DNA from 2 places in the Janthinobacterium aestuarii genome. Region 2 is predicted to be linked to the other one. Evidence: riboswitches for the same ligand, from Rfam matches in the RefSeq annotation. Region 2 holds a riboswitch; the other holds the start of a gene.
What was found. Region 2 has a riboswitch for thiamine pyrophosphate ahead of thiC (phosphomethylpyrimidine synthase ThiC). Riboswitches for the same ligand answer to the same signal wherever they lie in the genome.
Positions count from the first base shown of each region.

Region 1: it holds a riboswitch for thiamine pyrophosphate, as region 2 does, so the genes downstream of both, OPV09_RS20760 (TonB-dependent siderophore receptor) here and thiC (phosphomethylpyrimidine synthase ThiC) in region 2, are expected to answer to the same signal.

Region 1 is NZ_CP142523.1:4,610,013-4,615,419, forward strand. Features, by position in the region: gene OPV09_RS20740 (sensor histidine kinase) at 1-1,270, shown strand, start outside; gene OPV09_RS20745 (Imm26 family immunity protein) at 1,369-1,848, opposite strand; gene OPV09_RS20750 (hypothetical protein) at 1,974-2,279, opposite strand; gene OPV09_RS20755 (iron-containing alcohol dehydrogenase) at 2,423-3,580, shown strand; TPP riboswitch at 3,648-3,745, shown strand; gene OPV09_RS20760 (TonB-dependent siderophore receptor) at 3,831-5,407, shown strand, end outside.
Region 2 is NZ_CP142523.1:1,183,788-1,189,194, reverse strand. Features, by position in the region: gene thiS (sulfur carrier protein ThiS) at 1-128, opposite strand, end outside; gene thiC (phosphomethylpyrimidine synthase ThiC) at 140-2,053, opposite strand; TPP riboswitch at 2,133-2,248, opposite strand; gene OPV09_RS05360 (hypothetical protein) at 2,332-2,589, opposite strand; gene OPV09_RS05355 (response regulator) at 2,628-3,434, opposite strand; gene OPV09_RS05350 (hybrid sensor histidine kinase/response regulator) at 3,463-5,367, opposite strand.

The sequences.
Region 1 (5,407 bases), 2.9 Mb from region 2:
CGTCAGCATGATCACCTGGATCGGCATGATTTCCGTCATCCAGCGCGAGCCGCAGGCGCAGCAGATTTCCGCCCAGATCATTTCCGTCGTCACCATCACGCATGCGGCACTGACGCACTCGGCTCCCGAGCTGCGGCGCGAGCTGCTGTTCGACCTCGTCAGCAATGAAGGCATCCGCATCTTCTCGCTGGAAGAGGACGACCGCATCGAGCCGCCGCCAGACAATTACCTGATGCCCGACATCGAGGCGCTGGTGAAGGCCAAGCTGGGCAAGGACACGCGCTTTTCCGCGCGCGTCAACGGCGTGGCCGGCTTCTGGGTCAGCTTCAAGATCGACGACGACGAATACTGGCTGATGCTGGACCGCGAACGCCTGCGCGGCCTGACGGGCTTCCAGTGGCTGGGTTGGGCCAGCCTGGTGTCCCTGCTGTCCCTGCTGGGTGCGGCCATCATTTCCAGCCTGATCAATCTGCCGCTGTCGCGTTTGACGGCGGCCGCGCGCGACATCGCCAAGGGCAAGCAGCCGGCGCCGCTGCCGGAAAAGGGCCCGATCGAAATCATCGAGGCGAACCGCAGCTTCAACCAGATGGTCGATGATCTGAAACAGGTGGAATCGGACCGCGCCGTGATTCTGGCCGGCATTTCGCACGACTTGCGCACGCCGCTGGCGCGCATGCAGCTGGAAGTGGAAATGGCCAATCTGTCGGACGAGGCGCGCGAAGGCATCCAGTCCGATATCGGGCAAATGGACGCCATCATCGGCCAGTTCCTCGACTATGCCAAGCCGACGGAAGCGTCGAGTTTTACGGACGTCGACCTCAGCGGCTTGCTCAACGACATGACGCGCGAAGCGATGCGCCTGCCGGACGTGAAGATCAACGCCACCATCGCCGATGGCGCACATGCGATGGGTAACCCCACCGACTTGCGCCGCGTGCTGAACAACCTGATCGAGAATGCGCGCCGCTATGGCAAGACGCCGAGCAGCGAGATGACGGAAATCGACATCGCCTGCCACGTACGTACCAGCCACGGCGCAAAAAAGGTGATCATCGAGGTGCAGGACCACGGCACGGGCGTGCCGGCGGAAAAGATCGAGCAGCTGATGAAACCGTTCACCCGCCTCGACACGGCGCGCGGGCAGGCCAACGGCGCCGGCCTGGGCCTGGCCATCGTCGACCGCGTGCTGCTGCGCCACGGCGCCGAATTACAGGTGCGCAACCGCGAAGGCGGCGGCCTGGCGTTTCAGATCAGCTTGCCAGCGGCGTAAAAATAATCGCGCCAGCGGTGCAGGCGAGGTAGGTCGGATTAGCGGGAACCGCGTAATCCGACCTACACTGCGCCAACATCACCGCCACCCAGCAGCAATCAAGCCGACGCCTGCTCCTGCGCCAGCAATTTACTCATCAACAATTCCGTCGCCCCGTAGCCGTACAGGGAATCGCTTTCCATGCCCGGCGTATCGAAGGGGATCGATTCCTCGCGGTTCAGCTTGGCAGGATCGGCGTCCGCATAGCTGGCGCGCCAGGCGCGCTGCAAGGATTCGTTGCGGCGGATAAAGGCCGGCATGGGCCAGTCGTCACGATTCCAGTGGGGACTGTCGCCCAGCAGGGGCCAGCGCTCGTTGAGCAGGGCCATGTCGCCCGTGCGCAGGCGGCGCACGGCCTGTTCCGGCCGCAAGCCTTCCAGCTCGTCCAGCGTGGGCAAGCTGTCGCGCTTCGGTCCGAACATATATGCCAGCATGATGCGCCCGGCAGGCGCCCTGCGCGCCACCACGCCGACGGCATAACCGCCGCCCGGCAGGGGCACGGCAAACCAGCTGCCTTCTCGGTATGGTAATGATTTCATTTCTAAAAGCCCCCTGTAATACACCGGACAGCCGCTGCTATCCGGCGTTAAATTTAATTAGGGGCACAGTCTACGCGAAGCGATGCGAAAGTGGCGCATGGTACGCCACAACAACAAACCAATAGTTACAATATTTTCTCGTCATAGTGATACTGGGCAACAATCGGCCCCGCCTTGAACAGCGCCTCCTTCATGGCCGTGTCCAGGCGCGCATCGCGGCGGCGCATCCATTCGAGCAGCATGGCCGCTTCCTTGCGGCTCGTGTCGCCCGCATGCGCGAGCACGCGGCGCAGTTCCGGGTCCGTGCACGCTTCAAAACGCTGGCTGTTCAAGTCCAGCGCCTGCAGCGCGGCGATGGTGGCGCCGATGGCGCGGTGCATGTCGAGCGCGGTGGCCGGCAAGCCGGATTCTTCCAGTGGGACGGTGGTCATGCGCATTCCTTTTTCGCGTGGTGGTGACATCGGCTGCATTCTCCACCGCGCGGGCGAAAAGCTCAAGCGTCCACGACACGTTTCCACCCGTTCGGCCATAATCATGGCTCAGCAACAGCCTAAACCCCAGCGGCAGGAGCCCCATGTTCAATTTCGACTTTTACAATCCGACGCAAATCCTCTTCGGCCAGGGCCAGATCGCCGCCATCACGGCACTGATCCCGCCCCATGCCAGAGTGCTCATGACGTATGGCGGCGGCAGCATCAAGCAGAACGGCGTCTACGATGAAGTCAAGGCGGCGCTGGCCGGCCATACGATGATCGAGTTTGCCGGCATCGAACCCAATCCCAGCTATGAAACCCTGATGCAGGCCGTGGCCCTCGTGAAAAGCGAGCGCATCGATTTCCTGCTGGCCGTCGGCGGCGGCTCTGTGGTCGATGGCACCAAGTTCATCGCCGCCGCCGCCCTGCACGAGGGTGAGGCGTGGGACATCCTGGCCAAGGGCGGCAAGATCGTCGAGGCCGCCCTGCCCTTCGGCACCGTATTGACTTTGCCGGCCACGGGGTCCGAAATGAATGGCTCGGCCGTGATCACGCGCAAGGCCACGCAGGAAAAGCGCTCGTTCATGAGCCGCAAGGTATATCCGAAATTCTCCGTGCTGGACCCGTCGAAAACGTTCACCTTGCCGCTGCGCCAGGTAGGCAATGGCGTCGTCGACGCGTTCGCGCATGTGATGGAGCAATACCTGACCTACCCTGTGAACGCCTCCGTGCAGGACCGCTTTGCCGAAGGCATCCTGCTGACCCTGATCGAGGAAGGCCCGAAGGCGCTGTCGCACCCGGACGACTACGACGTGCGCGCCAACGTGATGTGGAGCGCCACCCTGGCCTTGAACGGCCTGATCGGCGTGGGCGTGCCGCAGGACTGGTCCACGCACGCCATCGGCCACGAATTGACGGCCTTGTACGAACTCGACCATGCGCAAACCCTGGCCATCATCCTGCCCAGCATGCTGCGCGTGCGCAAGCAAGCCAAGCGCGCCAAGTTGCTGCAGTATGCGGCCCGCGTCTGGGGCCTGGACGGCGGCGACGAAGATGGCCGCATCGAGGCGGCCATCGCGCGCACGGAATTCTTCTTCCGCCACATGGGCGTCAAGACGCGCCTGGCCGACTACGGCCTGAACCATGCGAGCGTGGACGCCGTCGTGTCCGCCCTGGAAGCGCACGGCATGACGGCGCTGGGCGAACAGCGTGAAATCACGCCCGCCATCAGCCGCAAGGTGCTGGAACTGAGCCTGTAGATTCGCACCACACTGTTGTAAAACGGTCAGCAGGGTGGGACAGCTGGCCGTGCTTCATGCTAAGCTGTCGTTTCGCTAGGGGTCCTGGAGCAGTCATCCGGGTGAGAGATACCCTTCGTACCTGATCTGGATAATGCCAGCGAAGGAAAGCGCAAAGTACCTCCCTCCTTTGATAGCTCCTGCGTTGGCGCCAGCCGAACAAGCAGCCTGCCGTGCTCTTTACAGAGACGGCTTGAACCACGAGCAATCTATGTCCACACCGAATTTATCCGTTTCTGTATTGACCCTGGCGATCCTGCACGCGTTTGCCGCACCGGCCTTTGCCGCGAATGACGCCGCCGAAACCGCCGACCCGCAGGCCCAGAGCATGGCCGAAGTCGTCGTCACGGCCAGCAAGGCGCCGGCCGCCAAGCGCGCCTCCGTGGGCGGCTTTTCCGACGCGCCGCTGCTGCAGACACCGGCGTCCGTCACCGTCATTTCGCAAAAAGACATGCAGGACTTGCAGATCCGTAATTTCAGCGATGCCGTCAAGCTCGACGCCAGCATCAACGACGCCTACAACGCCGTCGGCTATGCGGAACAGTTTTCCATCCGCGGCTTCAAGCTCGACAACAATTCCAGCTACCGCAAGGATGGCGTGGCCATTCCTGGCGACACGCAAATTCCGCTGGAAAACAAGGAACGCATCGAAGTACTGAAGGGCCTGGCAGGCTTGCAGGCTGGCGTGGCCGCGCCGGGCGGCGTGATCGACTTCATCGTCAAGCGCCCCACCGCCGCACCGCTGCGCACCGTCACCGTGGAAACGCGCGAGCGCGGCACCCTGTATGGCGCCGTCGACCTGGGCGGCCGCCTGGAAGACACGCGCTTCGGCTACCGCGTCAACGTGGCGGCCGAGCGCCTGCGCTCCTACATCAAGGGCGCGGATGGCAACCGAAAATTCATTTCCGGCGCCTTCGACTGGCAGATTTCGCCGCAAGCCCTGCTGCAACTCGATGCCGACTACCAAGACAAGGCGCAGGCGACGGCGCCCGGCTTCCAGCTGCTGAATAACACGACCTTGCCAACCGGCATCAGCGCCGACGCCATGCTCAACCTGCAGCCGTGGACGCGCCCCGTGGAAACCGTCACCAGCAATATCGGCCTGCGCTTCCAGTATGCATTCAATGACGACTGGCGCGCCACCCTGTCGGCCAACCAGCACTCGTTCAAGCGCGACGACTACACGGCCTTCCCGTACGGCTGCAGCGGGCAGGAGCTGTACCCCGGCTTTTGCGGCAATGGCGACTACGACGTGTATGACTACCGCAGCCTGGGCGAGACGAAAAAGCCGCTGAGCGCGCAAGCCATGATCCAGGGCAAGTTCGCCACCGGTAGCCTGCGCCATGAATTCACGGCCGGCGTCTCGACCTTCCGCCGCAAGGACCGCGCGGGACTGTACGTGTACGACTGGGCTGGCGTGAGCAACATCTACCACCCGCAGATCGTCGACATGTCGACCGGTGTGCAAGGCCCCGTGCGCCTGGTGCGCAAGGACACGGAAAACTCCGTCTTCGTGCAGGATATCGTGAGCCTGGCGCCGAACTGGAAGCTGCATGGCGGCTTGCGCCATATCGACGTCGACGGCTACCAGTATGTGCTGAAGGCCGACAAGGAAATCCGCGCCAAGCACGATTTCCTGCTGCCCAACGTGTCGCTCGTCTACACCCCGCTCGACAATGTCTCCGTGTATGCGGCCTATTCGCAAGGCATGGAACATGGCGGCACGGCCGACCGCAAGGCGATGAATGCCAACGAGGAACTCACGCCCAGCCGCTCCAAGCAGATCGA
Region 2 (5,407 bases):
TTGCGGTTGACGGCCAGCGCCAGCGCCTGGTTTTCCAGCGACAGGGTGGCGATCAATTGGTCCAGGGTTTGCCCCGGCGGCACCTGGTACGGTGCGCCGTTGAGCGTGATGTTGATGAATGCAGGCATCACGCTCTCCCTCAGACCTTGCGGTACAGCTCGGCGCCGTTCTTGATGAATTCGATGGCCTTGATTTCCATGCCCTGCTTGAGCGCCTTGTCTTCCGCGATGCCCATGCCGGCCGCGTATTCGCGCACTTCCTGCGTGATCTTCATCGAGCAGAAATGCGGGCCGCACATGGAGCAGAAATGGGCCACCTTGGCCGAATCCTTGGGCAAAGTTTCATCGTGGAATTCGCGCGCCTTGTCCGGGTCCAGGCCGATGTTGAACTGGTCATCCCAGCGGAATTCAAAGCGGGCTTTCGACAGCGCGTTGTCGCGGATTTGCGCACCCGGATGGCCCTTGGCCAGGTCGGCCGCGTGCGCCGCAATCTTGTAGGTAATGATGCCGTCCTTGACGTCCGCCTTGTTGGGCAGGCCCAGGTGTTCCTTCGGCGTCACGTAGCACAACATGGCCGTGCCATACCAGCCGATCATGGCAGCGCCAATGCCGGACGTGATGTGGTCGTAGCCGGGCGCGATATCGGTCGTCAATGGCCCCAAGGTATAGAACGGCGCTTCGCCGCACTGTTCCAACTGCAAGTCCATGTTTTCTTTAATGAGCTGCATCGGTACGTGGCCAGGCCCCTCGATCATCACTTGCACATCGTGCTTCCAGGCGACTTGCGTCAGCTCACCCAGGGTTTTCAGTTCGCCCAGCTGCGCCTCGTCGTTGGCATCGTAGATGGAGCCGGGACGCAAGCCGTCGCCCAGCGAGAACGACACGTCGTACGCTTTCATGATTTCGCAAATCTCTTCGAAATGCGTGTACAGGAATGATTCCTGGTGGTGTGCCAGACACCATTTCGCCATGATGGAGCCGCCGCGCGACACGATGCCCGTCAGGCGCTTGGCTGTCATCGGCACATAGCGCAGCAGCACGCCCGCGTGGATGGTGAAGTAATCGACGCCCTGCTCGGCCTGCTCGATCAGGGTGTCGCGGAAAATTTCCCAAGTTAAATCTTCGGCCTTGCCATTGACCTTTTCCAGTGCCTGGTAGATGGGCACGGTGCCGATCGGCACGGGGCTGTTGCGCACGATCCATTCGCGCGTCTCGTGGATGTGCTTGCCGGTCGACAGATCCATCACGTTATCGCCGCCCCAGCGGATGGCCCAGGTCATCTTTTCCACTTCCTCGCCGATCGACGAAGTGACGGCCGAGTTGCCAATATTCGCGTTGATTTTCACGAGGAAATTGCGGCCGATAATCATCGGCTCGACTTCCGGATGGTTGATGTTGGCGGGGATGATGGCGCGGCCGCGGGCAATTTCCTCGCGCACGAATTCCGGCGTGATCTCGGCCGGGATGCTGGCGCCAAACGACTGGCCCGGATGCTGGCGGCCCATCAGGTCGGCCAGGCGCTCGCCCATGGGACCGGACGCTTTCAGCTCACGCAAATATTCCTGGCGGCGCATGTTTTCGCGGATGGCCACGAATTCCATTTCCGGCGTGATGATGCCCTGGCGCGCGTAATGCATCTGCGTCACGTTCTTGCCGGCGATGGCGCGGCGCGGCTTGCGGTGCAGGTTGAAACGCAGCTCGGCCAGCTTCGGGTCCGCCAGGCGGGCGATGCCGTAGTCGGAGGTCGGGCCCGGCAATTCTTCCGTATCGGCACGTTCGACGATCCACGGCAGGCGCGGCGTATCGAGGCCCGAGCGGATGTCGATCTGCACGTCCGGGTCCGTGTACGGGCCGGAGGTGTCATAGACGTAGATCGGCGGATTCTTTTCGCCGCCGAACGACGCTTCCGTGTCGGACTGGCTGATCTCGCGCATGGGCACGCGGATGTCGGGGCGGCTGCCTTCAACATAGATCTTGCGCGAATTGGGCAGCGGCGCGATGGCGGCTTCGTCGACCGTGGCGGTGGCGGAGAGGAATTTCGGGTTGGCGTTCATTTTGGCTCCTTGGCTAGACTATTTTTAAGCCTGGAGCCAGCTAAGGAGGTTCGGAATCACGCACGCGGAAAGGCGGGGTGCGTTCATCCTAAAGCTTCCCTTCGCTGGCATTATCCAGATCAGGTTCGGAGGGTATTTCTCACCCGCGCTTGCACCGTGTTTCCACAGCGAAAGGCAGGACCCCTAGCGTTTGCCGCCTTGCGGCAGCGAGCCAATTATACGCGGTTCACGCCGCGCGGCCAGATGATTTCTTGCAGGTGTCGTCTTTGTACATCGCTCTACTTCTTCTTGCCCCAGCGCCAACTGGTCGGTTCGCCCTTCAGCTGGCAGATGAAAATGAGCACGGCAACGATGGCTACTTCATAGACGATGTAGCCGACCAGCATGGTTTGCGGCGGAAACAGAAAGGCGCCGCAGGCGAACAGCGCCAGCGCGGCCAGGAACACCAGCCAGCCCTGCCACGTGATGGGCAAGCCCCAGCCCCAGCCATAGGTCTTGGCGGGGAACCAGTATTGCGGCGTTGATTTGTCAGTCATGATTTTTCCTGGTCAGTATCGATAGCACCCAGTATAAATCAGGCAATGCGATGGCGCTCCGTGACATCGAGGCCGATGCCGCGGTAGCCGATGAAGCGGCTGCCATTGTCGAACATCGGTTCGCCGCTCACCTGCAGGTACTGCGTGCTGCCGTCGAGGTTGGCGCGGCTGTAGATGAAATCGAGGAACGGTTCGCGCGCGGCGATTTTTGCGTCGAGCAATGCACGCTCGGTGGCATTCCAGCGCTGCGGCTCTTGCTCGCTGCCGATGCCCAGCATTTCAGCCACGGGGCCGGAAAAGCGCGTCAGGTTGCCCTGCGCATCCTGTTCCCAGTACCAGTCGGATGACAGTTCCGTGAAACGCTGGAAGCGCGCTTCGCTTTCGCGCAGCTCCGCCGTGCGTTCTTCCACCATCTGCTCGAGCGACTTGTTGTATTCGGCCAGCTTCTGGTACAGCAGGCGCACTTCCAGCATGTTGTGGATGCGCGTTTTCACTTCCACCAGGTCGAACGGTTTGCTGACGAAGTCCTTGGCGCCCGCCTGCAGCGCGCGCAGTTTGTGGCCGGGCTGGGCCGTGATCACCAGCACGGGCAGATAGCTGCCCGCCTCGATGTCGCGCAAGCCTTCCATGACTTCGAAGCCATCCATTTCCGGCATCTGCAAGTCGAGCAGGATCAGGTCGTAGCGGTGCTGCTGGTGCAGCGCGCGCACGGCTTGCGGGTCCATGGTGGACGTGATGCGCGTATAGCCGGCATTGCGCAGCACCTGTTCCAGCAGCATGACGTTCGCCTCCTGGTCATCGACGATGAGGATGCTGGCGTTCAGGATCTCGGTGGCTTGAAGCATGGCGGTATTCCTAAAAATAAATGCTGAATTAGCGTATTGCGTGAATGTCGTCGGCCAGGCCGTGCGCGGCCGCATGGTGCAGGGCCACGTCGAGCGCATCCATGAATTCGACGACCTTGATCGGCTTGGTCAGGTAGCGGAAGAAGCCCGCTTCCAGGCCCTTCTCGATGTCGCGCGGCACGGCGTTGGCCGACAGGGCCATCACGGGAATATGGCTCGTGAGCGGGTCGTCATGCAGGATATGCAGGGCGCCAAAGCCGCTGATGCCGGGCAAGTTGATGTCCATCAGGATGACGTCCGGCTGATACGTGCGCGCCAGGTCGATGCCCAGGTGCGCATCGATGGCCGTGAGCAGTTTCAAATCGCTGCGGCGGGCGATCAATTGCTCCACCAGCGCCAGGTTGGCGGGATTGTCTTCCACGTACAGCAAGGTGCGCTGGCTTTCCTGCGGCTCCTGCACCTGCGGCAGCGCGTCGCCATCGCCCAGCACCAGGGCCGGCGCACTGCTGGCGGCCAGCTCGAACCAGAACGTGGTGCCCACGCCGACCGTGCTGTCGACGCCGATAGTGCCGCCCATCAATTCGACCAATTGCTTGGTGACGACGAGGCCGATACCCGTGCCCTCTTCCGTGCTGTTTTCCTGGCCCAGGCGGTTGAAGGGCTGGAACAGCTGGGCCACCTGGCCCGCATCGAGACCGGCGCCACTGTCGCGCACGCTCACGCGCACACGCTCGCCGTGGCGGCTGCATTCGACGGTGACGGCGCCGCCGCCCTGGTTGTACTTGATGGCGTTCGATAGCAGGTTGACCATCACCTGTTTCACGCGTGTGCGGTCCGCATGCACATAAAATGCCTGGCCGCAGCGGGGGAAATGCATGCGGATGCCGCGCTTTTCCGCCTGCGGCGCGATCATCGCCTGGCAATCCTGCAGCACGTCGAGCAGCGACATCGCTTCCTGCGACAAGGTGACCTTGCCCGATTCGATCATGGCCAGGTCGAGGATTTCATTGATCAGGCGCAGCAGATACCAGCCACCCTTGAGGATTTGTTCGATCGAGCGCTGCTGCGGCACGGTGGGCGGCGGCACGTCGGAGGCCATCAGCTGCGCAAAGCCCAGCACGGCGTTCAGCGGCGTGCGCAATTCGTGGCTCATGCTCGACAGGAATTCGGACTTGGCGCGGTTGGCCTTTTCCGCCACCTGGCGCGCCTTCTTCAACTCCGCATTGTTGGTCTCGACCAGCGAGCGTGTGTACGCCTGCTGCTCCTGCAGGCGTTGGTCCAGCAAGGCTTGCTCCGCCTCGACCTGCTTGCGAGCCGTGTTGTCCGTCCCGATCAGCAAGTAACCGATGACCTTGCTTTGCGCATCGCGCAAGGCCGTCACGGAAACGATGGCGGGAAAGCGGCTGCCATCCTTGCGGATGTAGGTCAGTTCATAGATGTCTTCGATGCCGCGCGTGGCCTTGAACACGAGCGCTTCCACGCCGGGCGTGATGACAGTATCGAGTTCGGCACTGAGGGCGGCGGCACGCGCGACGATTTCCTGCGCGTCAGAAATACCGGCCGGCGTCAGCTTGTCGACCACGTCGCTCGCCGCATAGCCGAGCATGCGTTCTGCGCCCACATTGAAAATCTGGATCACGCCCTGCGCATCGGTGGCGATGCACGAGAAATTGGCGCTGTTGAAAATCGCATCCTGCAAGGCGCCCGCCTTGAGCAACTGGCGCGGCAGGCTGGCGGCCAGGGTGCGCCGGTACAGCGCCACGAGCAGCATCAGCAGCAAGAAGACCAGCGCGTCGATGACGCATGCCGTCTCGAACGGCGCGCGCCAGGCCAGCAGGCCGATGGCCAGCAACACGATGGCGCTGAATGAAAACGCCAGCGCCATGGGCCAGCGCGACGGTGCGCGCGGGGGAATGTTTTCAACAGATTGCATGGGGTAGCCCGGGCTGTGACAACGATAAAAGAGAGAATGC